3 regions of the Streptomyces sp. NPDC017676 genome follow, and region 2 is predicted to be linked to each of the others. Evidence: riboswitches for the same ligand, from Rfam matches in the RefSeq annotation. Region 2 holds a riboswitch; each other region holds the start of a gene.
What was found. A riboswitch is a leader RNA that binds a small molecule or an ion and turns the genes downstream of it on or off. The one in region 2 is predicted to bind thiamine pyrophosphate.
Positions count from the first base shown of each region.

Region 1: linked by a shared signal. The riboswitch ahead of thiO (glycine oxidase ThiO) and the one ahead of ACH4LD_RS28900 (thiamine ABC transporter substrate binding subunit) in region 2 are both predicted to bind thiamine pyrophosphate.
Region 3: linked by a shared signal. The riboswitch ahead of thiC (phosphomethylpyrimidine synthase ThiC) and the one ahead of ACH4LD_RS28900 (thiamine ABC transporter substrate binding subunit) in region 2 are both predicted to bind thiamine pyrophosphate.

Region 1 is NZ_JBIRJA010000007.1:40,967-51,078, forward strand. Features, by position in the region: gene ACH4LD_RS16490 (deoxyribonuclease IV) at 1-434, opposite strand, end outside; gene pknB (Stk1 family PASTA domain-containing Ser/Thr kinase) at 492-2,459, opposite strand; gene ACH4LD_RS16500 (thiazole synthase) at 2,577-3,371, opposite strand; gene thiS (sulfur carrier protein ThiS) at 3,375-3,587, opposite strand; gene thiO (glycine oxidase ThiO) at 3,584-4,780, opposite strand; TPP riboswitch at 4,778-4,889, opposite strand; gene ACH4LD_RS16515 (hypothetical protein) at 4,943-5,293, shown strand; gene ACH4LD_RS16520 (FAD-dependent oxidoreductase) at 5,332-6,564, shown strand; gene ACH4LD_RS16525 (Rv2175c family DNA-binding protein) at 6,676-7,041, shown strand; gene thiE (thiamine phosphate synthase) at 7,136-7,786, shown strand; gene metF (methylenetetrahydrofolate reductase [NAD(P)H]) at 7,883-8,806, shown strand; gene ACH4LD_RS16540 (hypothetical protein) at 8,863-9,798, shown strand; gene ACH4LD_RS16545 (phytoene desaturase family protein) at 9,924-10,112, opposite strand, start outside.
Region 2 is NZ_JBIRJA010000014.1:130,229-140,340, reverse strand. Features, by position in the region: gene ACH4LD_RS28905 (ABC transporter permease) at 1-1,297, opposite strand, end outside; gene ACH4LD_RS28900 (thiamine ABC transporter substrate binding subunit) at 1,345-2,418, opposite strand; TPP riboswitch at 2,500-2,606, opposite strand; gene rlmN (23S rRNA (adenine(2503)-C(2))-methyltransferase RlmN) at 2,630-3,736, opposite strand; gene ACH4LD_RS28890 (hypothetical protein) at 3,797-3,985, opposite strand; gene ACH4LD_RS28885 (cytochrome P450) at 4,026-5,312, opposite strand; gene ACH4LD_RS28880 (phosphatidate cytidylyltransferase) at 5,503-6,648, opposite strand; gene frr (ribosome recycling factor) at 6,648-7,205, opposite strand; gene pyrH (UMP kinase) at 7,382-8,140, opposite strand; gene tsf (translation elongation factor Ts) at 8,356-9,192, opposite strand; gene rpsB (30S ribosomal protein S2) at 9,356-10,112, opposite strand, start outside.
Region 3 is NZ_JBIRJA010000009.1:248,631-258,742, reverse strand. Features, by position in the region: gene hisC (histidinol-phosphate transaminase) at 1-81, opposite strand, end outside; gene ACH4LD_RS21575 (LacI family DNA-binding transcriptional regulator) at 535-1,647, shown strand; gene ACH4LD_RS21570 (metallophosphoesterase) at 1,945-3,024, shown strand; gene ACH4LD_RS21565 (hypothetical protein) at 3,206-4,069, shown strand; gene ACH4LD_RS21560 (VWA domain-containing protein) at 4,187-5,569, opposite strand; gene thiC (phosphomethylpyrimidine synthase ThiC) at 5,660-7,462, opposite strand; TPP riboswitch at 7,455-7,632, opposite strand; gene ACH4LD_RS21550 (YibE/F family protein) at 7,714-9,183, shown strand; gene ACH4LD_RS21545 (SsgA family sporulation/cell division regulator) at 9,419-9,856, opposite strand; gene ACH4LD_RS21540 (IclR family transcriptional regulator) at 9,956-10,112, opposite strand, start outside.

The sequences.
Region 1 (10,112 bases), on a different contig from region 2:
GTCAGCTCGTCCAGCAGCGGCAGCAGACGCGCGCGCACCTGCTTCAGCGCGACCTCCCGCGTCCTCCCGCCGGTGGCGCTCCCGGTGTGCACCACGACACCCAGTGCCCCGATCTCCCGCCCGCGCCGCAGCGAGTGCCGCAGCGACTCGACCGACCGCTCCACGGTGGCCTCCGTGTGCGAGCCGAAGTTGATCAGGTACGGCGCGTGCACGTACGCCGGGACCGACTCCTCGGCACAGGCCGTGCGGAACGCCTCGTCCTGCCGCGGGTTCCCGGCGGGCGTGGCCCAGCCACGCGGATTGGCGACGAAGACCTGCACAGTCTCGGCCTTCAGGTCACGGGCGTACGACAGCCCGACGGAGTGGAGACCACCGGCCACGGGCACATGGCCGCCGACGGGGTTGCGGGGGAGGGGGGACTGAACGGGACTCACCCGTTCAGGGTGTCATGTCCGCCCCCGCGCCCGGACCGCGCTCCCCGGTGAGACCTGTCACCGGATGGTGATCGTGATCGTCGACCCCTTGGGCGCCTCGTCGCCGCCGTCCACCGACTGCTTCTTCACGGTGTCCCCGAACAGCCCGAGCAGCCCGCGGTCCTCCTTCACCTCGAACCCGGCGTCCTCCAGGGCCTGGTGGGCGTCGTCCACGCTGTCCCCGACCACGTCCGGGACCTCGATCATCTCCGGGCCCTTGGACAGTGTCAGCGTCACCGTGTCGCCCTCGGCCGCCTCGCGGCCGTCACCCGGGCTCTGCGCGGCGACCGCGCCCTCGTCGTACTCGGAGTTGATCCGCTCCCCGGCCACCTTCACCTTCAGCCCGGCGTCCGTCAGCTCCTGCTTCGCGCTCTCCAGGTCGTCACCGGTGACGTCCGGCACGTCGATCGGGCTGCCCTTGCTGACGATCAGCGCGATCGCCGAACCCGCGTGCCGCTCGGTGCCCGCCTCCGGTGTCGTACCGATCACCGAGCCCCTGGGGACGTCGTCGCTGAACTCCCGGGTGACCATGCCCGGCTCCAGGTCCTCCGCCTTCAGCCGCGCCCGCGCCTTGGCGAGTGACTGGCCCGCCACGTCCGGGACGTCCACCGTCTTCGGTCCCAGCGACACGGTCAGCGTCACGGAGTCGTGGTCCCGGATGCGCGCGCCGGGCGCCGGGTCGGTGTCGATCACTGTGCCGCGCTCGACCGTGTCGCTGTACGCGCGCTTGACCTGCCCGACGTCCAGCCCGGCCGACTTCAGCCGCTCCTTGGCCTGCGCCTCCGTCTTGGCCAGCAGCGGCGGCACCTTGGTGAACTGGCCGGAGTTGATGTACCAGACCCCGGCGCCCACACCGAACACCACCAGCACGGCCGCGATCACCGCCAGTACCGCGCGCCGGGGCCGCCCCGGGCGCCGGCGGGGCGGCAGCGGCGGGCTCTGGAACCGGGCGGTGCGGTCGATTGCGTCCCCAGGGGCGTCCGTGTCCTCGTCGACGGGCAGCGGACCGGATGGGGGTCCCCCCGCGCGAGCGAAGCCGAGCGCGGGGGAGGTGAGCGCGCGCGGGATCACGCTCGTGCGGTCCTCGGCGTTGTCGTGCTCGGCGGTCAGCGCCTGCGGCGGCAGCGCGTCCAGCTGCTCGTCGGTCAGCGACAGACGGGCCTCGCGCGCCTGGGCGAGCAGGGCCACGGCGTCGTGCGGCCGGATGTCCGGGGTGCGCGCGGTGGCCGACGCGACCAGCTCGTCCAGCGGGTACGGCAGGCCGGGCACGAGCTGCGAGGGCGGCGGCACGTCCTCGTGGAGGTGCTTGTAGAGCACCTGGGCCGGGGAGTCCCCGGAGTGCGGCTTGGCGCCCGTCAGCATCTCGTACAGGACCACACCGCACGCGTACACGTCGACGCGCGGGTCGGTGGCGCCCTGCTCGATCTGCTCCGGCGCGAGATAGGAGACGGTCCCGAGCACGGCGCCCGTCGTGCTGGTCACCGTGTCCACGGAGCGCACCAGCCCGAAGTCGGCGACCTTGACCCGGCCGTCGTCGCCTATCAGCACGTTCTCGGGCTTCATGTCGCGGTGCACGAACCCGGCCCGGTGCGCGGCACCGAGCGCGGCGAGCACCGGCTCCAGGATGTCCAGCGCGGCCCGCGGCTGCAGCGCGCCCCGCTCGCGCAGCACGTCCCGCAGGGTGCAGCCGGCGATGTACTCCATCGCCAGGTAGACGTACGACCCGTCGGTCCCCTGGTCGAAGACCTGCACCACGTTGGGGTGGTCCAGCCGGGCGACGGACTTGGCCTCCCGGATGAACCGCTCGACGAACGCGCCGTCGGCCGCGAGCGTCGGGTGCATCACCTTCAGCGCGAGCACACGGTCCAGGCGGGTGTCCAGGGCCCGGTAGACCGTGGCCATCCCGCCGGCCGCGATCCGCGCGTCGACGCGGTACCGGCCGTCGAGCACCTGCCCGACGAGGGGGTCCTGAAGGGTCGTATCCACGAGAGGCGAGTCTACGAGGGAGCACCGGCAGTTCCCGCGCCGAGACCGCTTTCCACCAGCACTGCAGCCGACCTGTGACGCACCCACGACGTCCCGGCCCGGAACCGCGGCACCGGTTCAGAACGCGGGACGCTCGGGATCCAGCACGGCCAGCCCCTCCGCGGGTGACGACGCCTCGGCGAGGTACCTGCGGGGAATCCGCCCGGCCAGCCGGGCCAGCCGGCCCCCCTCCACCGCGAGCTTCATGGCGGAGGCCATCAGCTCCGGCTCCTGGGCCCGGGTCACCGCGGAGGCGAGCATCACCCCCGCGCACCCCAGCTCCATCGCCAGTGCCGCGTCCGACGCCGTACCGGCGCCCGCGTCCAGGATCACCGGCACACGCGCGTGCTCCACGATGAGCTGGAAGTTGTGCGGGTTGCGGATGCCCAGCCCGGACCCGATCGGCGACCCGAGCGGCATCACCGCGGCGCACCCGACGTCCTGGAGCTTGCGCGCGAGCACCGGATCGTCGTTCGTGTACGGCAGCACCGTGAACCCGTCGTCCACCAGCGTCTCAGCCGCCTCCAGCAGCTCCACCGGGTCCGGCAGCAGCGTCCGCTCGTCGGCGATGACCTCCAGCTTCACCAGGTCCGTGCCCAGTGCCTCCCGGGCCAGCCGGGCGGTCAGCACGGCCTCGCCCGCGGTGAAACAGCCGGCAGTGTTCGGCAGCACCCGGATGCCGAGCTTCTCCAGCACCGACAGCACCGAGCCGTGCACGGAGGGGTCCACCCGGCGCATCGCGACCGTGGTCAGTTCCGTACCGGAGGCGACCAGTGCCCGCTCCAGCACGTCCAGGCTGGGCGCCCCGCCCGTGCCCATGATCAGCCGGGAGGAGAAGGTCAGGTCACTGAGGACCAGGGGATCGTCGGCCATGGCTCAGCCTCCCTGCACGGCGGTGAGCACTTCGACCCGGTCACCGTCGGCGAGCGCGGTCGTCGCCCACTGCGCGCGTGGGACGACGGTCTCGTTGACGGCGGCGGCCACCCCGCGCGGGGCGGCGGTGAGGGTCCGGACGAGGGTGTCGAGGACGGTCCCCGGGGCGATCTCCCGACGCTCCCCGTTGACGGAAATCATGACCTGGCTGTTCATGCGGGCTGCTCCAGCTCCTCCATCGTCTCCACGCGCGCGGCGTCTTCCCCGGACGCGGTGCCGAAGCGCCGCGGCGTGAACGGACGCGCCTCCTCCGGAAGCTCACCGGTGACCAGCGCGTGCGCCAGCACGTCCCCGGTGACCGGTGTGAGCAGCACCCCGTTGCGGTAGTGCCCGGTGGCCAGCAGCAGCCCGGCCAGCCCGGACGGGCCGAGCAGCGGCGCGTTGTCCGGGGAGCCGGGGCGCAGCCCGGCCCGGGTCTCGGTCAGCGGCAGCTCGGTGATGCCGGGCACCAGCTCGTGCGCGTCGCGCAGCAGCTCGTACACGCCCCCCGCGGTGACCGTCGTGTCCCAGCCCAGCTCCTCGCTGGTGGCGCCGACGACCAGCTCGCCGTTCTCCCGGGGCACCAGGTACACCTGGCTGCCCCGCACCACGGCCCGCACGGTCCGGCTCAGGAACGGCGCGTACCGCGGGGGCACGGTCAGCCGCAGCACCTGCCCCTTCACCGGCCGCACCGGAGGCAGCAGCTCGTCCGGCACGCCCGCGAGGCGCCCGCTCAGACTGCCGGCCGCGAGCACCACCCGGTCCGCGCGCAGCGCCGTGCCGTCCGCCGTGGTGACCCCGGTGGCCCGGTCCCGTACCACGTCCAGCCGCTGCGCCCACGCCCGGTGGAACACCACACCGGTCCGCTCGCACGCGGCCACCAGGGCCGCCGCCAGCCGGCGCGGGTCGATCTGGTGGTCGCCGTCGACCCGCAGCCCGCCCCGCACCCCCGGCGCCAGCATCGGCTCCAGGCGCCGGCACTCCCGCCCCGACAGCCACTCCGAGGCGAGGCCCGAGCGCCGCTGGAGCGCGTGCAGCTCGCGCAGGTGGGCACGGTCGTCGGCGTCCAGGGCGATGGCGAGGGTGCCGCAGCGGCGGTAGCCGAGGTCATGGCCGGTCAGTTCGCTCAGCTCGGCCGCGAACGCCGGGTAGCGGCGGGCCGACTCCAGGTTCAGGGCGAGCAGGGTCTCCTCGCCGTAGTGCAGTTCGGTGACCGCGGCCAGCATCCCGGCCGCGACCCGCGCGGCCCCGCCGCCGGGTTCGGGGTCCACCACGGCCGTGGCGAGCCCGCGCTGCGCCGCGCGCCAGGCCGTGACCAGGCCGATGATCCCGCCCCCGATGACGAGGACGTCGGACGTACGTGACGACATGGGCGTCCAGCCCCTCCCTTCGCCGGCATGACCCGGATCAGGTTCGTACGGTCGGAGGCCGCCAGCCTCCCTCTCAGCCCGGTGCGTCCGGGCTCCCGCGAGTGCTTGTACGGTGGCAACCCTAGCCCGCCGCCCTCCTCACCCGTAAGGGAGCCTCGTTCCATGGCCCGATCGCTCGACGGACTGATCCTCGCCCCCGTGGCGGACCAAGCCCCAGGTCAGGTGGGTACCCGCACACGGTTCGCGTACCACGAGAAGGACGGCGAGATCTGGGCCGAGTACACGGGCGGTGACGTCGTGCGCGGCCATCTGGTCGGCACCCGGGAGGGCGACCGGCTGGACTTCCGGTACGTGCAGCTCAAGACCGACGGGACGACCTCGTCGGGGCACTGCGTGTCCACGGTCGTCGAGCTGCCCGACGGGCGGGTGCGCCTGGACGAGACCTGGGAGTGGGAGTCCCAGGCCGGCTCCGGCACGAGCGTGGTGGAGCAGGTCACCGAGCCCGCGCCCTGACTGACGGATCGTCAGCGTCGATTGTCTATGGTGATCGGGTGAGCGAGCAGACAGCGCAAGAGGGCACGGCGGCGGCGCGACGCGTGGTCGTCGTCGGCGCGGGCATGGCCGGGGTGCAGACCGCGGTCGCCCTGCGGGAGCAGGGTTTCCGGGGCGACGTGACCATCATCGGCGCCGAGCCGCACCAGCCGTACGACCGGCCGCCGCTGTCGAAGGCGGTGCTGCTCGGCAAGGCCGAGGACTCCGCCTTCGAGGTGGACTTCGAGTCCCTCGCGGTCGAGCTGCGGCTCGGCTGTGAGGTGTACGGCGTACGCCCCGCCGACCACGAGCTGGACACCGAGACGGGCCCGGTGCCGTACGACGTCCTCGTCCTCGCCACCGGCGCAGAACCGGTCCGGCTGCCCGGCACCGAGGGCGTGCCCGGCGTGCATCTGCTGCGCACCCTGGACGACGCCGAACGGCTGCGCCCCGTGCTCGCCCGGCAGCACGACATCGTGGTCGTGGGCGCCGGCTGGATCGGCGCCGAGTTCGCCACCGCCGCCCGCGAGGCCGGCTGCGCGGTGACCGTGGTGGAGGCCGCCGACCATCCGCTCGCCGGCGCGCTGCCCGCCGAGGTCGCCGCGCCCATGGCCGCCTGGTACGCCGAGGCGGGCGCGGAACTGCTCACCCACGCGCGCGTGGAGCGCGTCGAGCCCGGCGAGGTGGTGCTCGCCGACGGCACCCGGCTGCCCGCGGGCGCCGTCGTCGTCGGCATCGGCGCCCGACCCGCCACCGGCTGGCTGGCCGGCTCCGGCATCGAGCTGGGCGCGCACGGCGAGGTCCTCACCGACGACCGCCTGAGCACCTCCGTGCCCGGTGTGTACGCCGTCGGCGACTGCGCCTCCTTCCCGTCGGCGCGCTACGGCGAGCGGCTCCTCGTCCACCACTGGGACAACGCCCTCCAGGGGCCCCGCACGGTCGCCGCGAACATCCTCGGCGAGACCCCGGCGGTCTACGACCCGGTGCCGTACTTCTGGTCCGAGCAGTTCGGCCGCTTCGTCCAGTACGCCGGTCACCACGCCGGGGCCGACCGCCTGGTCCGGCGCGGAGACCCGGCGGGCCCGTCCTGGACGGTCTGCTGGCTCCGCGAGGACCGCCTGGTGGCCCTGCTGGCCGTCGGCCGCCCCCGCGACCTGGCCCAGGGCCGCCGTCTGATCGAGGCGGGCCGGCGGATGGACCCCGAGGCACTGACCGACCCGGCGCGGCCCCTGAAGAACGCCACGGCCGACTAGACTCTGTCGTCCGGATCAGGCCGGCTACGAGGAGCGGTGCCACCGAGCCCACCCTCCCGCCTGGACCTGCCTGACTTCCGACTGTCAGTGGGGGATGGCAGGCTAGGAAACGTGACCGAGATTGACGCAAAGATCGATGCTCTCGTCCCCGCCTGGCTCACCCTGCCCGACATCGCCGACATGCTCGGTGTCGAGGTGACGCGTGTCCGGCAGCTGGTCAAGGAGGGCCAGCTCATCGCCGTACGCCGGGGTGAGAACAGGGCGCTGCACGTCCCCGCCGCCTTCATCGACGGGGACAAGGTCGTCAAGGGCCTGTCCGGGACCCTGACGCTCCTGCGGGACGACGGCTTCACGGTCGAAGAGATGATCGAGTGGCTCTTCACCCCCGACCCGACCCTGCCCGGCACCCCCGCGCAGGCCCTGAGCGAGAATCGCGGCACGGAGGTGAAGCGCCGCGCCCAGGCGCTCGCCGTCTGAGCCGATCCGCAGCGGGCAGGTGGCGTGCGGGCCGGACGCCCGTACGCCACCGCGCACCACCGCCAGGGACACCGACCACAGGGGGGACCCACGCATGTCCGACACCGCCCGCTTCGCGCTCGCCGACGCCCGCCTGTACCTCTGCACGGACGCCCGCAAGCGCCAGGGCGACCTGCCCGAGTTCCTGGACGCGGTCCTGGCCGGCGGTGTCGACGTCGTGCAGCTGCGGGACAAGGGCATGGAGGCCGCCGAGGAGCTGGAGCACCTGGAGGTCCTCGCCGACGCGTGCGCCCGGCACGGCAAGCTGCTCGCGGTCAACGACCGGGCCGACGTCGCCCATGCCGCCCGCGCCGATGTGCTCCACCTCGGCCAGGGCGATCTCCCGGTCCCCGCGGCCCGGGCGATACTCGGCGACCGGGTGCTGATCGGCCGCTCCACGCACGCCGAGGCGGAGGCCGCCGCTGCCGCCGTCCAGGAGGGCGTGGACTACTTCTGCACCGGTCCCTGCTGGCCCACCCCGACCAAGCCCGGCCGCCACGCCCCCGGACTGGACCTGGTCCGCTACGCGGCGGGCCTCGGCACCGACCGCCCCTGGTTCGCCATCGGCGGCATCGACCTCGGCAACCTGGACCAGGTGCTGGACGCCGGTGCCCGCCGGGTGGTCGTGGTCCGCGCGATCACCGAGGCGGACGATCCGGGCGCGGCGGCGACGGAGTTCGCGAAGCGGCTGCGGGACGCCCGCTAGAGCCGTTCTGTCCATCTGCTGGACAGGAGAGCGGCAATTCGGGCAAATTCCCGGCATCCGGTTGGGGGACCGCCCACCCCTGGCTAACCTGCCGGTATGGCCCTCGGAACCGCATCCACCAGGACTGATCGCGCACGCACCGTGCGCGACATCCTCGCCACCGGCAAGACGACGTACTCGTTCGAGTTCTCGGCGCCGAAGACCCCGAAGGGCGAGCGGAACCTGTGGAGCGCGCTCCGCCGGGTCGAGGCGGTCGCCCCCGACTTCGTCTCCGTGACCTACGGCGCCGGCGGTTCCACCCGCGCGGGCACGGTCAAGGAGACCCAGCAGATCGTCGCGGACACCACGCTGACCCCGGTCGCCCACCTCACCGCGGTCGACCACTCCATCGCCGAACTGCGCAACATCATCGGCCAGTACGCGGACGCCGGCATCCGCAACATGCTCGCCGTGCGCGGCGACCCGCCCGGCGACCCGATGGGCGAGTGGGTGCCGCACCCCCGCGGCCTGACCTACGCGGCCGAACTCGTCCGGCTCATCAAGGAGTCGGGCGACTTCTGCGTGGGCGTCGCCGCGTTCCCGGAGATGCACCCGCGCTCCGCGGACTGGGACACCGACGTCGCGCACTTCGTGGACAAGTGCCGTGCGGGCGCCGACTACGCCATCACGCAGATGTTCTTCCAGCCGGAGTCGTATCTGCGCCTGCGCGACCGCGTGGCGGCCGCGGGCTGCGAGACCCCGGTCATCCCGGAAGTCCTGCCCGTCACCAGTGTGAAGATGCTGGAACGGTTGCCGAAGCTCAGCAACGCCCATGTCCCGGACGCCCTGAAAGAGCGGATCCTCACAGCGAAGGACGATCCGGCGGCGGTACGCTCCATCGGTATCGAGTTCGCCACGGAGTTCTGCGCGCGGCTGCTGGCCGAGGGAGTGCCCGGACTGCACTTCATCACGCTCAACAACTCCACGGCGACCCTGGAAATCTACGAGAACCTGGGCCTGCACCACCCCCCGCAGGCCTAGACCGGCCGCACCGCGATACGACACACTGCGTAGCGGTCACTGGGAGAGGGGCGTACATGGGCTGGACGGTCCTCTACATCGCGTTCGGCGGCGTCGCGCTGTGGTTGCTGGGCGAGGTGCTGCTGCAGTACAAGGCGCGGCTGCGCTGGCGCCTCCTCGCCTTCGGCGGCTTCCTCGGCGTCGTGGTCGGCGTGCTGATGCCGTCCGTCATCGTGATCGGGCTGGGCGCGATCGCCTTCGCGGTCGGCCAGACCTACGTCACGCTGTCGTTCCGCCGCGGCTTCGCCTCCGGCTGGGCGGTCAAGCGGCCCGGCCCCGAGGCGGCGACCGGCAGCAAGCGGCGCCGCGGCCGGGCGGACCGGCACGCACCGGACCCGCAGGGCGCCGACCCCGAGTTCGCCCCGGCCGCCGACGACGGCGACCCCGAGCACGCCACCGGCCACGGGCCCCACGGCCAGGCGCACGGCGACTACGACGACTACGACCACGACGACGTCTTCACCCCGGCCGCCGCCCGGACGGCCGATCCCACCGCCGCCGAGACCACCGCCGTCTACGAGCCCCAGCCCCTGCCCGACGACACCGGCAACTACGGCGTCTACGGCGATCCCGCGCACGCGCACACCGCCCAGCAGGGCGACCAGCAGAGCTACGCCTACGACTACTCCGGCTACGGGCAGCAGGGTTACGACTACGACAGCGCGGCCCAGCAGGGGTACGCCAACTACTCCGACCCGTACATCGGCAGCCAGCCCTACGGCTCCTACGACCAGGGGTACGGCCAGCAGTACGAGCAGCAGCAGGGCTACGCGCAGGACCCGTACGCCACCGGCGGTTACGGCGAGACCCCGGCCGGCGGGGTGTGGGTGCCGCAGCAGCGCACCGACGAGACCTACGGCGGCGAACTCCCTCAGGAACAGCCGTATCCCCACCAGCAGGGCGGACAGCAGCCGCAGTCCGGCGCCGGGTACGACGAGCAGTACCGCTTCTGACGGTCCGGCCCCCGGCTCACCCGCTCACGGGCAGCCTGGGGGACCGCCCGGCGGGAGCCCGTTTCCCCGCAGGCCCGTCCAGTGCGAACCCGCCGTTCACAGGAGCCCGTTCACCGGGCGCCCGTTCACTGCGAGCCGCGGAACTCCGGGCCCTCCACGATCAGGCCGGCCACCAGCGCGCCCGACATGCCGGCGTGCGGGAGGCCGCCCCCCGGGTGCGACCAGCCGCCGACGGCGAACAGGCCGGGCAGCGCCGTGGAGTTGGCCGGATACAGCACTCCCTCCGGCGCGGCCAGCGCGGGCGGCGGCACGGC
Region 2 (10,112 bases):
CCGCCTCCCTGAGCCGGACGTCCACCGCGCGCAGCACGGGCAGCATGGTCCGTACGACGAACGGGGCACCGACCAGCGCCTGGGCGAGCGGCACCAGGATCCAGGACTGGCGCAGGTCCAGCGGCGGCTTGTCGAGCGCGATCAGGAAGCCGAAGCCGACGGTCACGGCGGAGACGCCGAGCGGCAGCATCAACAGCGCGTCGAAGCCCCGCACCAGCCGTCCCGCGTCCCGCCGGGACAGCGCGGTGGCGGCGAGCCCACCGATCACCACGGCGATGGCGGTGGCCGCGACCGCGTACTGGAGCGAGGTCCACACCGCGTGCACGGGCGCCACCAGGAACGTACCGCCGTCCGTGTGGGTCAGCGCCCGGTAGTAGCCGAGGCCGGGCGCGTCCAGGGAACGGCGGACGAGGACGGCGAGCGGCAGGACCAGCAGCAGCGCCACGACGGCGAGGACCGAGGCGAGCAGGGCCCACTGTCCTGCGCCGCGCGGACGCCGGGCCGTCACCTTCGGGTCCACGAGCCGCAGCGCGGTCTCCCGGCGCCGTACCGTCCAGGCGTGCACGGCGAGGACCGCGCCGACCGCCGCGAACTGGACCAGGGTGAGGACGGCGGCCGTGGACAGGTCGAAGACCTCCGAGGTCTGCCGGTAGATCTCCACTTCGAGGGTGGAGAAGGTGGGGCCGCCGAGGATCTGCACCACACCGAAGGAGGTGAAGGTGAACAGGAACACCATCAGGGCGGCGGCGGCCACGGCGGGCGCGAGCGCGGGGAGGGTGACCTTTCGCCAGGCCGTCAGCGGGGAGGCGCCCAGCATCCGGGCGGCCTCCTCCTGCCGGGGGTCGAGCTGCGCCCACAGCCCGCCCACGGTCCGCACGACGACCGCGAAGTTGAAGAAGACATGGGCCAGCAGGATCGCCCACACCGTGGTGTCCAGCCGTACCCCCCACAGCTCGTCCAGCAGCCCGCCCCGGCCGACCAGCGCCAGGAAGGCACTGCCCGCGACGACGGTCGGCAGCACGAACGGGACGGTGACGACGGCCCGCAGAAGTTGCTTGCCCGGGAAGTCGAGGCGGGCGAAGACGTAGCCGGCGGGCAGGGCGAGCAGCAGGGTGAGCGCGGTGGAGGCGAGCGCCTGCCAGGTGGTGAACCACAGCACGTGCCGGATGTCCGGCTGGGCGACGACGTCCACGATCCGCCCGAGGTGCCAGGCGCCGTCCGCCTTCAGCCCGCGCGCGACGATCGCGGCCACGGGCCAGGCGAAGAACAGCGCGAAGAACGCGACGGGCAGGGCCATGAGGCCGAGCCGAGCCGCGTTCCCGCGCCTGTCCCTCACTCGGGCGGTCACTTCAGTACGAGTGACGTCCACGACTTGACCCACTGGTCGCGGTTGGCGGCGATCTTGTCCGGGGCCATGGTCTCGGGATCCTTGGCGGCCGGCCCGTACTTGGTGAAGTCGGCGGGGACGGCGGCCCCTTGCACGACCGGGTAGACGAACATGTTCAGCGGCATGTCCTGCTGGAACTCCTTGGTGAGCAGGAAGTCGAGGAACGCCTTGCCGCCCTTGGTGTTCTTCGCGTTGCTCAGCAGCCCGGCGTACTCGGTCTGCCGGAAGCAGGTCCCGTACGACACCCCGGTCGGGGCGGTGCCGGGCCGCTTCTTGGCGTAGATCACCTCGGCGGGCGGGGAGGAGGCGTACGACACCACGAGCGGCCGGTCGCCGCCCGCCTTCCTGCCTTCGGAGGAGCCGGAGAACTCCTGGTAGTAGGCCTGCTCCCAGCCGTCGACGACCTTGACGCCGTTGTCCTTCAGCTTCTTCCAGTAGCCCTGCCAGCCCCCGTCGCCGAACTGTGCGGCGCTGCCGAGCAGGAAGCCGAGGCCCGGCGAGGAGGTGGCCGCGTTCTCGGTGACGAGCAGGTTCTTGTACCGGGGCTCGGCGAGGTCGGCGAAGGACTGCGGCGGCGTCAGCTTGTGCGCGCTGAACCAGGCCTTGTCGTAGTTGACGCAGATGTCGCCGGTGTCGACGGGCGTGACGCGGTGCTTGTCCTGGTCGACGCGGAACTCGGGCCGGACCGTGTCGTAGCCCTTGGCCTGGTACGGCTGGAAGAGCCCGTTGTCCAGGGCCCGGGACAGCAGGGTGTTGTCGACGCCGAAGAAGACATCGCCCTGCGGGTTGTCCTTGGTCAGGACCGCCTTGTTGACGGCCTGCCCGGCGTCCCCGTCCTTGAGGACCCTGACCTTGTACCCGGACTGCTTCTCGAAGTCCTTCAGCACGTTCTTGGAGACGGCCCACGAGTCGTGGCTGACGAGGGTCACCGTCTTGGAGTCCGCGGACGACCCGCTCCCGCCGGAACCGCACGCGGACAGGCCGATCAGGCCCAGCCCGACCGCCACGGCCACGAAGGTCTTGTTGTGCACTGGATGTCCTCCTGGGGTTGGCCAGGAAGAGACGCGGCCCCGCCCGGGCTCCGCTGGGGAGACCCGGGCAGGGCGCAACAGCTTGAGTGATGACCGAACTCCCTACCCAGAATGACCTGGGCGAGGTTCAGAGGGTCTGCGGCCCGGTGCCGCACTCTCAGCGCTGTGGCGCTCCCCTGTCGGAATATGAAGATATGTGGACGGGGTCAGATTACCGCTCGGTGGCCGCGAGCTGACCGCAGGCCCCGTCGATCTCCTGTCCACGGGTGTCCCGGACGGTGACGGGCACGCCGTGCGCGGCGATGGCCTCCACGAACGCCTTCTCGTCCTCCGGCCGCGACGCGGTCCACTTCGACCCCGGCGTCGGGTTCAGCGGGATGAGGTTGACGTGCACGGGCTTGCCCTTCAGCAGCCGCCCGAGCCTGTCCCCCCGCCACGCCTGGTCGTTGATGTCGCGGATGAGCGCGTACTCGATGGACAGCCGGCGCCCGGACTTCTCCGTGTACTCGAACCCGGCGTCCAGCACCTCGCGCACCTTCCACCGCGTGTTCACGGGGACGAGGGTGTCGCGCAGCTCGTCGTCGGGGGCGTGCAGGGAGATCGCGAGCCGGCACTTGAAGCCCTCGTCGGCGAACCGGTGGATGGCCGGCACGAGCCCGACGGTGGAGACGGTGATCCCGCGCTGCGAGAGGCCCAGCCCGTCCGGGGCCGGGTCGGTGAGCGCCCGGATGGCGCCGACGACCCGCTTGTAGTTGGCGAGGGGCTCGCCCATCCCCATGAAGACGATGTTGGACAGCCGCGCGGGCCCACCGGGCACCTCGCCGTCCCGCAGCGCCCGCATGCCGTCCACGATCTGGTGGACGATCTCCGCGGTGGACAGGTTCCGGTCCAGCCCCGCCTGCCCGGTCGCGCAGAACGGACAGTTCATACCGCACCCGGCCTGCGAGCTGATGCACATCGTGACCCGGTCCGGGTACCGCATCAACACGGACTCGACCAGCGTCCCGTCGAACAGCCGCCACAGCGTCTTGCGCGTGGTCCCCTGGTCGGTGGACAGATGCCGCACGACGGTCATCAGCTCCGGGAACAGCGCTTCCTGGAGCTTTGCGCGGGAACCGGCGGGGATGTCGGTCCACTGCTCCGGGTCGTGCGCGTACCGCGCGAAGTAGTGCTGCGAGAGCTGCTTGGCACGGAACGGCTTCTCACCGATCCCGGCCACCGCGTCCTTGCGCTCGGCGGGCGTGAGGTCGGCGAGATGCCGCGGCGGCTTCTTGGCTCCGCGCGGCGCGACGAAAGTGAGTTCTCCGGGCTTGGGCATGGTGGTTCCAGTGTCGCAGATCCGAACGGGTGGCCCGGCGCGTGCGTGAGGCGGTCGTTCCTAGTCGTCGTCGGTGTCCCCGCTGCCGCCCCGGCTCCGGCTCTTCTGGGCGCTGCTCACCAGTTCGCCCGCGCCGCGTGTGAGGGCCGCGACGATCCGGACCCAGCGTGGGCCGCCGCGCTCCGCCCACACCACGCACACGCAGCCGCCGATGACGAGCGCCAGGACGCCGAGCAGTAGAAAGATCATGTTCCCCCCTGTGTTCCTGCGTACCTTGCCATGCGACGGGTCACCACGTCACGGGCAGAATCCTCGGTCCGCGGATCAGGCCCCGCCGTTGGAACTCCACCTCCTCGGGCGGCACGGCCAGGCGGATGCCGGGGAAGCGGGTGAGTACGGCGCCGATCATGACCTCGGCCTCCATGCGGGCCATGACGGCGGCCAGGCAGTGGTGCGGGCCGTGCCCGAAGGCCACATGGGCGAGGTTGTCGCGGTCGAAGTCCAGGGCGCCGGGGTCGGGGAAGACCTCGGGGTCGCGGTTGGCGGCGAGGTAGGCGTTGTAGACGACGTCACCGGCCCGGATCAGCCGGCCGCCGACCTCCACGTCCTGAGTGGCGACACGGGGGATGCCGACGCCGTTGCGGTGCGGGACGTAGCGGAACAGCTCCTCCACGGCCCGGGGCAGCAGCTCCGGCTCGCGGCGCAGCCGGTCCAGGTGGCCGGGGTGGGTGAGCAGCGCGTACATCATCGAACCGCTGTTGTTGCGGACCGCGTGGCCGCCGCTGACCTGGACGGCGATGGCGAGGGAGACCGCCTCCTCGTCGGTGATCTCGCCGGCCGCGGTGGCCCGCGCCAGCACGCCGGCCAGGTCGTCGCGGGGGTCCTCTCGGCGCCTGCGGAGCAGTTCGGTGATCAGGGCCCGGGTGGTCCGGGCCGCCTCCTTTGCCCGCTCCTCCGACCCGGCGCCCGCGGACAGCAGGGCCTCGCCCGTCGCGGCCCAGCGGTGCCAGTCCCTCTCCGCCACGCCGAGGAAGTCGCGGAGCACGGCGATCGGGAAGGGGCCGTGCAGGTGCTCCATGAGGTCGGCCGGGGCGCCGGCGCGCTCCATCCCGTCGAGCAGGCCGGCGGCCCTGCGCTCCGCGAGCGGTCGCAGCCGCCGCATGCTCCGCCCGGTGAACGCGCGGGCGACGACCCGGCGCAGCCGGGTGTGCCGGGGCGGATCGATGTACTGCAGGCCCGCCGTCTGCGAGGCCACCGGCACCGGGCGCATCGTGGTGACGGCACGGCCGACGACCCGTTCCCGGGAGAAACGCGGGTCCGAGGTGACGAACCGGACGTCCTCGTACCGCGTGACCAGCCAGGCGCACCCCTCGCCGTACGGCAACCTGATCCGCGCGACCGGCTCCTCACGCGACAACACGTCCAGCAACGGATCGGGGGCGAGCGCGGGCAGGTCGTCGACGGGCCAGAACCGGACGGGCGGGGGTGGCGGGGTGGAAGCGGGACCGGGGCCGGGGCCGGGGGCAGCGGAGGCGGGCACCGGGTCGGCCGACAGGGGCGTCGGGTCGAGGGGCATCGGCTCACTCCCTGCTGCGTCGCCGGGCGGCGGTGGAACGGTCGCCCTCTGAGGGAGTCTGCCGCGCACCGGCACCGCCCGCCGACTCCTGCTGCGGCATCCGGGTACGGCGGAGTGGAACGGGTACGACGACGGCCCCCGCCCTGATTCAGGACGGGGGCCGGAAAGCCGTAGCGCTCACGAGGACCGCTCACGTGGAGCCGACGAAGATCACCATCAGCAGCCACACCACCGGCGCCGTGGGCAGCAGCGAGTCGAGCCGGTCCATGATGCCGCCGTGCCCGGGAAGCAGGGTGCCCATGTCCTTGATGCCCAGGTCCCGCTTGATCATGGATTCGCCGAGGTCGCCCAGCGTGGCGCTGGCCGCGACGGCGAGGCCCAGCAGCAGGCCCTGCCACCAGCTGCCGTCGTCGATCAGGAACTGCATGCACAGCGCGCCGGCGACCATCGCGAACAGCACCGCGCCCAGCAGCCCCTCGCGGGTCTTGCCGGGGCTGATGCGCGGCGCGAGCTTGTGCTTGCCGAAGCGCCAGCCGACCGCGTAGGCGCCGGTGTCGCTGACGACCGTGAGGAGCAGGAAGGTGAGCACCCGCCAGGGGCCGTCGTCGGCGGTGAGCATCATCGCGACGAACGTGGCCAGGAACGGCACGTAGAACGCGGCGAAGAGGCCGGCCGTGACGTCCCTGAGGTAGTTCTCCGGCGGCTCCGTCATCCGCCAGACCAGCGCGGCCAGCGCCGTCAGCGCCATGGCGACCCACGCGCCCTCGGCCCCCCGCACATACCCGGCGACGACCATCGCCGCGCCGCCGACCGCGAGCGGCACCAGCGGCGCCTTGATGCCCTTGCGTTCCTGGAGCCTGCTGGTCAGCTCCCACAGGCCGACGACGACGGCGACCGCGATCACGCCGACGAACACGGCCTTGACGATGAACAGGGACGCGACGATCACCACACCCAGCCCGACGCCGACGCCTATGGCCGCGCTCAGGTCACGGCCCGCGCTCTTCTTCTGCGGCGCTGGCGCCGGCTGCGGGACGTCGGGCATGGGCTCCGGGTTCTGGGTCTCGGCCGGGAGTTCCCGGGCCTGGAACGTCTCGTCTCGGAACAGGGGGCCGCTCAGCCGAGCGGCCCCCCGGTCGTCGTCCTGGTCTCCTCCGCCGTACGCGGGGGCGTCGGGCACAACGGGCATGGGGCGGGTCTGCTGCGCCTCAGGCGCATCGTATGCGGGACCCGCCGGGCCGGCCCCCGGGACAGGCTGGGCGGGCCCACCTGCGGTGGGTCCCCAGTACCCGGCCTGGCCCGCCGATGGCGGCGCCCCCCAGGAAGAGTCGCTCATCAGACTTCGAGCAGCTCCGCTTCCTTGTGCTTGAGGAGCTCGTCCACCTGGGCGACGTACTTCGCCGTGGTGTCGTCGAGCTCCTTCTCCGCACGACGGCCCTCGTCCTCGCCGACCTCGCCGTCCTTGATCAGCTTGTCGATGGCGTCCTTGGCCTTGCGGCGCACCGAGCGGATCGAGACCTTGGCGTCCTCGCCCTTGCCCTTGGCCACCTTGATGTACTCGCGGCGGCGCTCCTCGGTCAGCTCGGGGAACACCACCCGGATGATGTTGCCGTCGTTGCTGGGGTTGACGCCCAGGTCGGAGTCGCGGATGGCCTGCTCGATGTTGCGCAGAGCGCTCTTGTCGAACGGGGTCACGACCGCCATGCGCGGCTCCGGCACGGAGAACGAGGCCAGCTGGTTGATCGGCGTCGGGGCACCGTAGTAGTCGGCCACGATCTTGTTGAACATCGCCGGGTGCGCACGGCCGGTGCGGATCGCGGCGAAGTCCTCCTTGGCGACCACGACGGCCTTCTCCATCTTCTCCTCGGCTTCGAGGAGGGTCTCTTCGATCACCACTTGCTCCTGCGTGTCTTGAGTAAGGCCCGGCTGCGGTTCCTGAACTCGGTCGGCGGCCGGCTGCGTCGCGTCTTCTTCCTGCACGGTTCCCGACCGGCAGGACATTGTCCATCCCCCGGCCGGGGTCCGGCCCCCTCACGGGGCCGCACATCACCGGCCGGGTTGATCCGGGGTCAGTCCCGGCTGCCCTGGTCACCCACCAGCGTGCCGATCTTCTCACCCTTGACGGCACGGGCGATATTGCCCTCCGCGAGAAGCTCGAAGACGAGGATCGGGAGCTTGTTGTCGCGGCACAGCGTGATGGCGGTGGCGTCGGCGACCTTGAGGTCCCGGGTGATGACCTCGCCGTAGCCGAGGGCGTCGAACTTGACGGCGTCGGGGTTGGTCTTGGGGTCGGAGTCGTAGACCCCGTCCACGCCGTTCTTGCCCATGAGCAGCGCCTCGGCGTCGATCTCCAGGGCCCGCTGGGCGGCGGTGGTGTCGGTGGAGAAGTAGGGCATGCCCATACCGGCGCCGAAGATGACCACGCGGCCCTTCTCCAGGTGGCGCACGGCGCGCAGCGGGATGTACGGCTCGGCGACCTGGCCCATGGTGATGGCGGTCTGCACGCGGGACTGGATGCCCTCCTTCTCCAGGAAGTCCTGGAGGGCGAGGCAGTTCATCACGGTGCCGAGCATGCCCATGTAGTCGGAGCGGGCGCGGTCCATGCCGCGCTGCTGGAGTTCGGCGCCGCGGAAGAAGTTGCCGCCGCCGATGACGACCGCGATCTGGGCGCCGTCGCGCACGACGGCCGCGATCTCACGAGCGATCTTGTGCACCACGTCCGGGTCGACGCCCAGTCCCCCGCCACCGGAGAAGGCCTCTCCGGACAGCTTCAGCAGAAACCGGCCGCGTACTTTGCCGTCGTCGCTCTTCTGGGCCTTGGTGGTCATGGGGATCCCAACTCTTTCACGTGTTGCACATACGAAGAAGGCCATTGCCGATGGGGTTGCTTTTCGCTCCCATGCGCGGCAATGGCCTCCTCGTCAGATCTGCTGCCGTCCGCCCCACGCCGGGGTGCGGCGGTGTGCGCGGACGACTGCGGTCGACCCTATCGGGATTTCCTCATGGATTTCTCCGGGGGTCGCGCGTCGATCGCGGTACGGACTCAGATGCCGACCTTGATGCGCGAGAAGCGCTTCAGGGTGACACCGGCCTCGTCCAGCACCTTCTGGACCGACTTCTTGTTGTCGAGCGCGTACGGCTGGCCGAGCAGCGTGGCGTCCTTGAAGAAGCCGTTGAGACGACCCTCGACGATCTTGCCGATCGCGGCCTCGGGCTTGCCCTCGGCGCGGGTGGTCTCCTCGGCGATGCGGCGCTCGGACTCGACGACGTCGGCCGGCACGTCCTCCTTGGAGAGGTACTTCGGCGCGAAGGCGGCGATGTGCTGGGCGACGCCCTTGGCGACCTCGGCGTTCGGCTTGTCGAGCTCGACCAGGACACCGATCTGCGGGGGCAGGTCGGGCATGGTGCGGTGCATGTAGGCGGTGACGTAGCCGTCGGAGAACTGCGCGAAGCGGTCCAGGACGATCTTCTCGCCGAGGTTGGCGTTGGCCTCGTCCACGAACGCCTGGACGGTCTTGCCGGACTCGATCTCGGAGGCCAGCAGGGCCTGGAGGTCGGCCGGGTTCGTCTTGGCGACGTGCTCGGCGATGGCGTTGGCCACGGCCTGGAACTTCTCGCCCTTGGCGACGAAGTCCGTCTCGCACTTCAGCTCGACCAGGACACCGGAGGAGTTGTCGTCGGCGATGATGGAGACCACGGCGCCGTTCTCGGCGGAGCGGCCCTCGCGCTTGGCGACGCCCTTCTGGCCCTTGATGCGCAGCGCCTCGACGGCCTTCTCGACGTTGCCCTCGGCCTCGTCCAGCGCCTTCTTGCAGTCCATCATGCCGGCGCCGGTCAGCTCACGGAGCTTCTTGACGTCGGCGGCGGTGTAGTTCGCCATGAGTCTGTGAGTCTTTCTCGAAGTCTGGAAGATCTTCAGATCCGCACGGTCCGCGGTCCAGGTCCCAGGGGACCGCGGACCGCGTACGTCGTGCCGACCTACGGGTGAACAGCGGGGGCGGAGTCATGTCCCGCCCCCGCCGTCGAACGCTGACGGATCGGCGTCAGGCCTGCTCGGCCTCGGCGGCCGGAGCCTCGGCGGCCGGAGCCTCGGCGGCCGGAGCCTCGGCCGGCTTCTCGGCCTCGGCGGCCGGAGCCTCGTCCTTCTTCTCGCCTTCGAGCAGGTCACGCTCCCACTCGGCGAGCGGCTCGCCCGCGGCCTTCTCGCCCTTGTCGCCGGTGGCGACGCCGGAGCGGGCGATGAGGCCCTCGGCGACGGCGTCGGCGATCACGCGGGTGAGCAGGGTGACGGAGCGGATCGCGTCGTCGTTGCCCGGGATCTTGTAGTCGACCTCGTCGGGGTCGCAGTTGGTGTCGAGGATCGCGACGACCGGGATGTTCAGCTTCCGGGCCTCACCAACGGCGATGTGCTCCTTCTTGGTGTCCACGATCCAGACGGCGCTGGGCACCTTCTGCATCTCGCGGATACCGCCGAGGGTCTTCTCCAGCTTGGCCTTCTCGCGCGAGAGCACGAGAAGCTCCTTCTTGGTCAGACCGGAAGCGGCGACGTCCTCGAAGTCGATCTGCTCAAGCTCCTTGAGGCGCTGCAGACGCTTGTAGACGGTCGAGAAGTTGGTGAGCATGCCGCCCAGCCAGCGCTGGTTGACGTAGGGCATGCCGACGCGGGTGGCCTGCTCGGCGATGGCCTCCTGCGCCTGCTTCTTCGTGCCGACGAACATGACCGTGCCGCCGTGGGCGACGGTCTCCTTGACGAACTCGTAGGCGCGGTCGATGTACGACAGCGACTGGAGCAGGTCGATG
Region 3 (10,112 bases), on a different contig from region 2:
GCCGGCCGCGGCCGGCTTGCCCGGCTTGTAGGTGGGGATACCCTCCAGCTCGGCGCGCAGCTTGGGGCTCGTCTCGCTCACCGCAGTCCTCCTCGCGACCACCGGCGGCCCGTCGACACCGCCGGCATTCAATACTCCTCACCTTAAGAGGATTCGGTCCCGCTGCGAACAGGTGCGGAACGCCCAGCGGTGCGGCCGCCGCCGTGAAAAGAGGCGAAGCTCACGTCTCCCCCCGGCATCAGGGGCATCCTCGTACGAAGGCGTACGTTTCGGGGGGCGCGCCGTACATATATCTATGCGCCGGTAGCTTGCGCCGTGGCGCGCGTCCCCCGTGAAGGTGAGTTGAGACCTCTTCGAGACATCGGGGACTTGGTAGGTCCATCCGCGTCGACAAGTCACGTCTTACTATTGGATCGATCAACAACCTTGGTTTCCAAGGAAGTTGGCACCCAATGACCATGCAGAAACGTGCCTGTCAACGCGTGCATATGCGTCCGCACTACCCCACCGCATGAGCCCTACTATCGGCTCGCCATGACAGCAGCAGGGAAGCACCAGGTGAGCCGCGCGGAAACCTCACGTCGAGGCAGCCGGCCGGGTCGGGCGGGCATCAGGGACGTCGCCGCCGCCGCCGGGGTCTCCATCACGACCGTGTCCGACGCCCTCAACGGCAAGGGCCGGCTCCCGGATGCCACCCGGCGCCATGTCCGCGAGGTCGCCGACCGGCTGGGGTACCGGCCCTCGGCCGCCGCCCGCACCCTCCGTACCGGCAAGTCGGGTCTGATCGGCCTGACCGTGACGACATACGGGGATGAACCTTTCACCTTCACCGAGTTCGCCTACTTCGCCGAGATGGCACGGGCCGCGACCTCGGCCGCGCTCGCCCGCGGCTACGCCCTGGTCATCCTGCCCGCCACCTCCCGCCACGACGTCTGGTCCAACGTCGCCCTGGACGGCACGGTCGTCATCGACCCCTCCGACCAGGACCCGGTGGTCAGCGAGCTGGTCCGGCAGGGGCTGCCGGTCGTCTCGGACGGCCGCCCGGCCGGCGCGCTCCCCGTCACCGCCTGGGTCGACAACGACCACGAGGCCGCCGTACTCGGCATCCTCGACCACCTCGCCGCCGCCGGCGCCCGCCGCATCGGCCTGCTCACGGGCACCACGACGGACACGTACACCCACCTGTCGACCACCGCGTACCTGCGCTGGTGCGAACGGGTCGGCCAGGACCCGGTCTACGAGGCCTATCCGGCGCACGACCCGTGCGCGGGCGCCGTCGCCGCGGACCGGCTGCTCGCCCGCCCCGACCGGCCCGACGCGGTCTACGGGCTGTTCGACCCCAACGGCACCGACCTGCTCGCCGCCGCCCGCCGCTACGGCCTACGCGTCCCCGACGACCTGCTGCTGGTGTGCTGCAGCGAGTCCACCGTGTACGCCAGCACCGAGCCGCCCATCACCACCCTGTCCCTGAAGCCGCGCCGCATCGGCACCGCCGTCGTCCAGCTCCTCATCGACGCCATCGAGGGCGTCGAGTCGGACCAGCCGGTCGAGCAGGTGATACCGACCGAGCTGATCGTGCGCACCTCCTCCCAGCGGCGGTCCCCGCGCACGACGGTCAGCCCGCCACGGACACCGGACGACAAGTAGCACCGCCCGCCGCACCGACCCGCGCGGGTCCCGGCCGGTGCGGCACAGGGGGACCCGTCGGCACGCCGCGGGCGGGGACGGACCCGGTGGACCGAGGGCCCGACCGGTCGACAGCCGGTCGAACATCTGCCCAAACGGGGCGAAAGCCGCGGTGAACTGGAGTCTTGTTCCGATTCACCACCCCTGGGTCATCACACGGCGCGACGCGCGTTCCTATGATGGGCCCACGACACCGCGGACCGCTGCGACCAGGCAGTCCGAAGCGGTGCAGATGCGGCGCGATGGTGGAGGGGTCTGATGACTCAGGGGGCCGGTCAGGGACCCGAGGCGGAGCGGACGGCGACGCTGCGCGACTTCCGGGTACCCGCGTACGTCCACGAGACCGGTCCGTACGTCCAGCACGTCCACCCCGGCGACGTCGTGCCGCCCGCCGACGAGGCGTACCCCGACGGCTACACCCCCACCCAGCGCGACCTGCCCGTCATCAACCGCGGCGACACCCTCCAGGTCCCCGTCGAGCCCGTACCGGCCGCCCCGGCCCCGCAGCCCGCGACCGGGCCCGGTCCGCTCTATGTCGTCGGTGACGTCCACGGCTACCTGGACGAGCTGGTGGCGGCCCTGCAGGAGCAGGGCCTGATCGACGCCTCGGGCCAGTGGTGCGCCGGCACCGCCCGGCTGTGGTTCCTCGGCGACTTCACCGACCGCGGCCCGGACGGCATCGGCGTCATCGACCTGGTCATGCGGCTGTCCGCCGAGGCCGCGGCGGCCGGCGGCTACTGCAAGGCCCTCATGGGCAACCACGAACTGCTGCTCCTCGGGGCCAAACGGTTCGGCGACACGCCCGTCAACTCCGGCGCGGGCACCGCCACCTTCCAGGCGGCGTGGCTGCTCAACGGCGGCCAGAAGACCGACATGGACCGCCTCCAGGACCACCACCTGCAGTGGATGGCCCGCCTCGACGCCGTCGAGGAGGTCGACGGCTATCTGCTCCTCCACTCCGACACCACCGCCTACCTCGACTACGGCGACTCCATCGAGGCGGTCAACGACACCGTCCGCGAGGCTCTGACCCGCAACGATGCCGACGAGGTCTGGGACCTGTTCCGCAAGTTCACCAAGCGCTTCTCCTTCCGCGACGACGGCGGCGCCGACGCCGTACGCTCCCTCCTCGATACGTACGGCGGCACCCGGGTCGTTCACGGGCACAGCCCCATTCCGTACCTCCTCGGCCAGGTCGGCTCGGAGGACGGCGAGGAGAGCACCGGACCGATCGTCGAGGGACCGCACGTCTACGCCGACGGACTCGCCATCGCCATGGACGGCGGAGTGACCATGGCCGGAAAACTGCTGGTCCAGCAACTGCCCCTGAGCAGCTGACCGTTCGTCGGGCAGGCATCCCCCAGCCGCGTACGCGCAGGCCGGACCGCAATTTCCGGCAATCCCCTGTCACCGCGCGCCGTCACGGCTCTACCATCGGCTTATCCGTAGCAGGCTCCCCTCCGTTTCTGCCCGACGGCTCGCCGGCGTGCGAGCCCCAAGCCCTACGGAGCATCGGGGGATGCACATGAACAGCGTTCCGCAGCACCTGCAGAGCGAGGACCGCCAGGAATTCGAGCGGCTCCTCGATGAGGCGCTGCGCTCCGCACCGCACCGACCGGAACTGGCCGCTGTCGGACAGCGGCTCAACTCCGAACAACTGCGCACCATGGCACTCAACGCCTCCGCCCTGATCACGGCGGCCGCGGCGGCCGAGTACCAGCACTACGTCAAGCTGCGCGACGAACTGCGTCACCCGGCGCTGTCCGGCCCGCCGGCCGTCGCCAACCCCGACGACGCGGGCCCGGGTTCGACCGCCACGGGCCTCGCCACCACCCTCGGTGAAGCCGCCGAGAACACCGGCGCGGGCGCCATCGCGGTCATCGCCGTCCTGGCTCCCGTCCTTTCCGGGACCGCTGCGGTGATCTTCCTGCTCGTCGGCTACATCCTGAAGATGCTCGACCCCGGCCAGACCTTCGCCCGGACCATGCTCACCGCCGGCTGGGTGTTCGGTGCCATCACCGCGGCAACGGTCCTGGTCGCCGCGGTCGGACTGCTGCTCACCGCTCTGCGCAACAGCACATCGGCGGACGACCGGGCGCGGGACGCGGCCCACGAGGAGCTGGCCCGGGCCAAGGAGGCGTGGCGGGACGCCCTGCTGGAGCGCGGCATCGTGCCCTTCCTCCGGGAGGCACTCGCCGAGCCCGGCACGACCGCCGGGCACCCCTCGACCCCACCGGCACCGACCGGCCGCATACCCCGCCTCGGTTACGACCGTCCCGGCTTCAGCAGCCCCGACGACGGCACCGCGACCGGCCGCCCGAGCTACACCAGCCCCGACTACACGAGCCCGGACTTCGGCGGCCCGGACCACCGGCCCGAGTGATCCGACCGGCTCTCCTCGGCCTCGGCGCGGCTGCCACCGTGCTCACGCCGGATGTCCTGCGACATCTTCATGCAGGACTGCGTCCCTGAAAGGCTCAGTAGGCTCAACAGGTTCGATTCAGAGGATGCCGGCTTGACCGGCGGCGGTCAGCCAAGCTGGGAACTCGGACAGGAGTCGGTCGTACAGTTCCGGGTCGGAGACCTTACTGATGTCGTCAACGGCGAAGAAGCCGACGTTGTCGACCCGTCGGCCCGGTATCGTGCTGAAGCGCTCCAGCACACCGTAGTTGGCCCGTCCCATCCCCACGAACTGCCAGAAGATCGGTTCCTCGACGGCTTCACGAAGCTCCCGCTCAATCTCCGCGTTGCGATAGACGCCTCCGTCGGAGAAGAACAGCACGAGCGTGGGGACGGTGGCTGGGTGAACGCGAACGAACTGACGAACTTGAGCGATGGCTTTCTGTTCCTCGTTCTGGATACCGACCGTCCGCATGTCCACCTGACCGGCTTGCAGTCCCTTCCTGGGTTTCCTGCTCCGGCGGAAGAGGCTCAGCTCACCTACCCGGACGTGGAGCCGGAGCCATTCGGGGAGGTCCCCCAGGTGTAGATCGGGCAGTCGGGCGGCGTGCGAGGCGAACGTCCAGGCCTGCATCTCACCGTCGTCGTCCAACTGCGCCGCGACCGCGGCCATGCGTTCCACCACGTCGGCCACGACGCCCTTCGAGTACAGGAAGGACATGGAACCGGAAGCATCGAGTACCAGGACGACTCGCGCCGTGACACCGGCGGCACCGTGCTTCTCCAGGCTGACCGCCACCTGCTCCTTGCGCAGGGACAGCCTCTTGCGCATGTCCACGGGGAGCTGTTCCTCGCCCTTGCTGAGGCGCGAGGCGACTGTCGGCGCGGACGGGGCAGGCGGTTCCGGCGCAGGCGCCGGCGGCAGACGGGGTACGACCGTGGCCGGGGGGTCGTCATCAACGGTGATCCCGAAGTCGGTGGCGAGCCCGGCAAGCCCGGAAGCGTATCCCTGCCCGACCGCACGGAACTTCCACCGGCCGCCCCGCAGATAGAGCTCGCCGCCGATGAACGCCGTCTCCGTCGTGGCCTCCATGTCGAATCGGGCCAGTTCCTCCTGCGTGCCTGCATCGAGCAGTCTCAGCGTCATTCCCGATATCTGCCCGAACGTCCCGTCATCGGTGGACGCACACAGCACAACCCTTTCGACTTCCGGTTCCACCGCACGCAGGTCCACCTCGACCGTGTCCGTCGTGACACCAGAACCCCGCTGCTTCCCCACGTGCCTTACGGAGCCTGACGCATGCTGCGGCTGGTTGTAGAAGACGAAGTCACCGTCGCTGCGAACCCGTCCGGCACCGGTGAGCAGCAGCGCCGAGGCATCGACGTCCGGCGCTCCGGGTGTCTCGGACCAAGCAAGCTCAGCGCGCACTGCCCGAGAACCGATCGGAAGGTTGGCGCCCTTGCTCATCGATCTCGCTGTCATGCGGCAAGTCTGGAGCCGGCATGGTTGAGACACCACCTCCACGTCGCAGGGAGCGATGATCCGGCCGCCGAACCACCGCTCCCCGCTCTGTCAGTCGGTCAACGGCAGGTACACCCGGTTGCCGCCGGCGGCGAACTCCTTCGACTTCTGGAGCATCCCCTCGGCGATCTCCTCAGGTGACGCCCCCTCAGCCGCCGCACCACCGAACCGCTGTGTGATGCTCTGGCTGATCTTCATGCTGCAGAACTTCGGGCCGCACATGGAGCAGAAGTGCGCCGTCTTGGCGGGCTCGGCCGGCAGGGTCTCGTCGTGGAACTCCCGTGCCGTGTCCGGGTCCAGCGCGAGGTTGAACTGGTCCTCCCACCGGAACTCGAAGCGGGCGTCGGACAGTGCGTCGTCCCACTCCTGAGCCCCGGGATGCCCCTTGGCGAGGTCCGCCGCGTGTGCGGCGATCTTGTAGGTGATGACGCCGGTCTTGACGTCGTCCCGGTTGGGCAGGCCGAGGTGCTCCTTGGGCGTGACGTAGCAGAGCATCGCCGTGCCCCACCAGGCGATCATCGCGGCACCGATGCCGGAGGTGATGTGGTCGTACGCGGGCGCGACGTCCGTGGTCAGCGGGCCGAGCGTATAGAACGGGGCTTCATCGCAGATCTCCTGCTGAAGGTCGATGTTCTCCTTGATCTTGTGCATCGGGACGTGGCCCGGGCCCTCGATCATGGTCTGTACGTGGAAACGCTTGGCGATCCGGTTGAGTTCCCCGAGCGTCCTCAGCTCCGCGAACTGCGCCTCGTCGTTGGCGTCCGCGATGGACCCCGGCCGCAGGCCGTCACCCAGCGAGTAGGTGACGTCGTAGGCGGCGAGGATCTCGCACAGCTCCTCGAAGTTCTCGTACAGGAACGATTCCTTGTGGTGCGCCAGACACCACGCGGCCATGATCGAGCCGCCGCGCGAGACGATGCCGGTCTTGCGGTTGGCGGTGAGCGGGACGTACGGCAGCCGGACGCCGGCGTGGACCGTCATGTAGTCCACGCCCTGCTCGGCCTGTTCGATGACGGTGTCCTTGTAGATCTCCCAGGTCAGTTCCTCGGCCCTGCCGTCGACCTTCTCCAGGGCCTGGTAGAGCGGCACGGTGCCGATGGGGACGGGGGAGTTGCGCAGGACCCACTCGCGGGTGGTGTGGATGTTGCGGCCGGTGGACAGGTCCATGACCGTGTCGGCACCCCACCGGGTCGCCCAGGTCATCTTCTCGACCTCCTCCTCGATGGAGGACGTCACCGCGGAGTTGCCGATGTTGGCGTTCACCTTCACCAGGAACCGCTTGCCGATGATCATCGGCTCGATCTCCGGGTGGTTGACGTTGGCCGGCAGCACGGCCCGGCCCGCCGCGATCTCCTCGCGGACCACCTCGGGAGAAACGTTCTCCCGGAGGGCCACGAACTCCATCTCCGGCGTGATCTCGCCGCGGCGGGCGTACGCGAGCTGTGTCACCGCCTGGCCGCTACGGCCCCGCCGCGGCTGGCGCGGGCGTCCGGGGAAGACCGCGTCCAGGTTCCGCAGCCCGCCGCGCGGCGAGGTGTGCTTGATCCCGTCGTCCTCGGGACGGACCGGACGGCCCGCGTACTCCTCGGTGTCGCCACGGGCGATGATCCAGTTCTCCCGCAGCGGCGGCAGGCCACGGCGGACGTCTGTGTCGACGAGTGGATCGGTGTACGGGCCTGACGTGTCGTACAGCGTGACCGACTGCCCGTTGGTGAGATGCACCTGACGGACCGGCACGCGCAGATCGGGGCGCGAGCCCTCGACATACGCCTTGTGCCAGCCGATGGACTTCCCGGCCTCCGGGGACTTCTCGTCCTGGACGGAGGCAGGCGTGCGTGCGTCCTTGTTGGCCATGAGACCTACTCCCTACGCCGGCATTACCCGGTAACAGGTTCGGCGGTCGACGCAGCGGTTTCCGTCTGTCGACGTCTCTTGTGGAACACCCCTTGTTCCACGTGAAACATCGCGTATACGGAGGTCAGCGCCCTCTCAGCCCGGTGCTCCGAGCTCCCGCGTGTGCAAAGGTGCCTCCACGCTAGCGTCATGTGTGGCGCGGTGAACAGTGGGCCCCCGCCCGTTCTTGCAATGATCGGGCGGTGACCAGGATGGAGCAGTACCCCTACCAGCCGCCCGAGCCGCCCCGCCAAGACGGCCCGGAAGAAAGCGACGGACACGGCCACGGTCCACGCGGCCACGGTCACCCGCACGGCGGCAGCCACGCGCACGGCGACAGCCACTCGTACGGCGACACCCCATCGCACGGCCACAGCCACTCGCACGGTCACAGCCACAACCACGGCCCGGCTGCCCCCGTCTCCCAGCACCTGCGCAAGGTCATCGCGGCGATCCTGGTCCCCTTCACCGCGGCGGTCCTGGTCGGCCTCGTGGTGCTCTGGCCCGGGCATGCCCCCTCCCACAAGCGCACCGGCGTCGGCTTCGACCGGCAGACCCAGCAGGCCACGGTCACCCGGGTCGTCGAGGTCAGCTGCACGTCGGTGAACGCGGCCGGCGGCACTCCGGCCGGCGACGCCTCCACCGCCGAGGGCACGTCGGCGGAGGCGGGGCCCAACGGAACCTGCAAGAAGGCCACCATCCGGGTCGACACCGGCAAGGACGAGGGCCGTACCTTCACCGAGATCGTGCAGCCGGACCAGTCGCGGCAACTGCACCAGGGCGAGAAGGTCGTGGTCGCCTACGAGCCCTCGGCCCCCAAGGACCTGCAGTACTCGGTGACCGATGTGAACCGCAAGTTCCCCATGGCACTGCTCGCGGGGATCTTCGCGGTGGCCGTCGTGGTGGTGGGCCGGCTGCGCGGGGTCATGGCGCTGGTCGCACTGGCCGTGAGTTTCCTCGTGCTGACGCTGTTCATCCTGCCGGCGATCCTGGAGGGGGCGAACCCGCTGCTGGTCGCCGTGGTGGGGTCGAGCGCCATCATGCTGATCGCCCTGTACATGTGCCACGGTCTGTCGGCGCGTACGTCGGTGGCCGTGCTCGGCACGCTCATCTCGCTCTGCCTGATCGGCGTGCTCGGCTCACTGTTCATCGGCTGGGCGGCGCTGACCGGCAACACGGACGACAACACCGGCCTGATCCACGGCCTGTATCCGTCGATCGACATGAGCGGTCTGCTGCTGGCAGGCGTCATCATCGGTTCGCTCGGCGTCCTGGACGACGTGACGGTGACGCAGACCTCGGCCGTCTGGGAGCTGCACGAGGCCAACCCGTCGATGGGCTGGCGGGGGCTGTACCGGGCGGGCATCCGGATCGGCCGCGACCACATCGCGTCCGTGGTCAACACCCTCGTGCTCGCCTACGCCGGTGCCGCACTGCCGCTGCTGCTGCTGTTCTCGATCGCGCAGAGCAGCGTCGGCACCGTGGCCAACAGCGAGCTGGTGGCCGAGGAGATCGTGCGCACGCTGGTGGGCTCGATCGGTCTGGTCGCCTCGGTCCCGGTCACCACCGCGCTGGCCGCGCTCGTCGTGTCGGCCGACCGGACCGGGCCCGGGGCCACGGCGCTCGCCGGGGCGCAGCCCGCACCGGCACGCGGTGGCCGGGGCCGACGCCGGAAGCGATGACGTAGGGAGGGCTGACGCCGGGAGCGGTCAGCAGCGAGGAGGGCGGAGCGCTCACCCGGCGCCGGCCGTGGCCGTCGTCGAAATCCGGGGGGAGGCCCTTCCGGCGCCGGGAGGAGGCACCGGAGGGGTGAGCACCGCGGCGGGGTGGCCCCGCTGGAACGTGCCCGCCGCAGAAGCGTTCCTGCACAGTCCCGCGCGGGCACGGCGGATCGCCCGTCACCCTTGCCGCAACGCTTCAGCCGGCGCTCTGTTCCTCGGCCAGGATGCGGTCCAGGGCCTCGTCGAGATGAGCGTCGAAATCGGCGAGTGCACCCTCCTGACCGAGCGGAACGAGTTTGTCCGTACGGTCGAGGAAGGCCACGAGCGGTGGCGCCGACGAGCGGAACAGGGCCTGGTCGCCGCCGACCTGGAGCCGGATCAGCACCTCACCCAGCACCTCGGAATCGACGGGGGCGATGTGCACGTCGCCCTCCCCGCACGGGCGGCCGACCCCGTCGATCAGCAGTTCCCGCCCGAAGGCCCAGGTGACCGGAGCATCACCGGGGAGATGGAAGGTGAGGCGTACGGCATACGGATCACAGGTCTCGTAGCGCAACTCCACCGGGATGCGGAAGGAGAGCTCCTCCGACACGAGAAAGCTCATCATGACTTCTGCCTGTACGGACTCGCGCATTGCCTATCCCGTCATATGACATCGACTGGCCGGGATTGATCCCTCTGACCGTGGTCAAATCTTGCTGAAAGTACACGAGAGATCACAAGGAGTGAGTTTTCAGATACTGATAGAGAGAGTGAGCGATCCGAGATGTCGACCGATCTCGGCCTGCAGCCGCTGTGCGGCGGGCATGAGCCGGTCGGCCTGGTGGACGGGCAGCGAGATGGCCATGGTGGCCGCGGTGGTGCCGACCGTGATCGGGACCGCCGCGCAG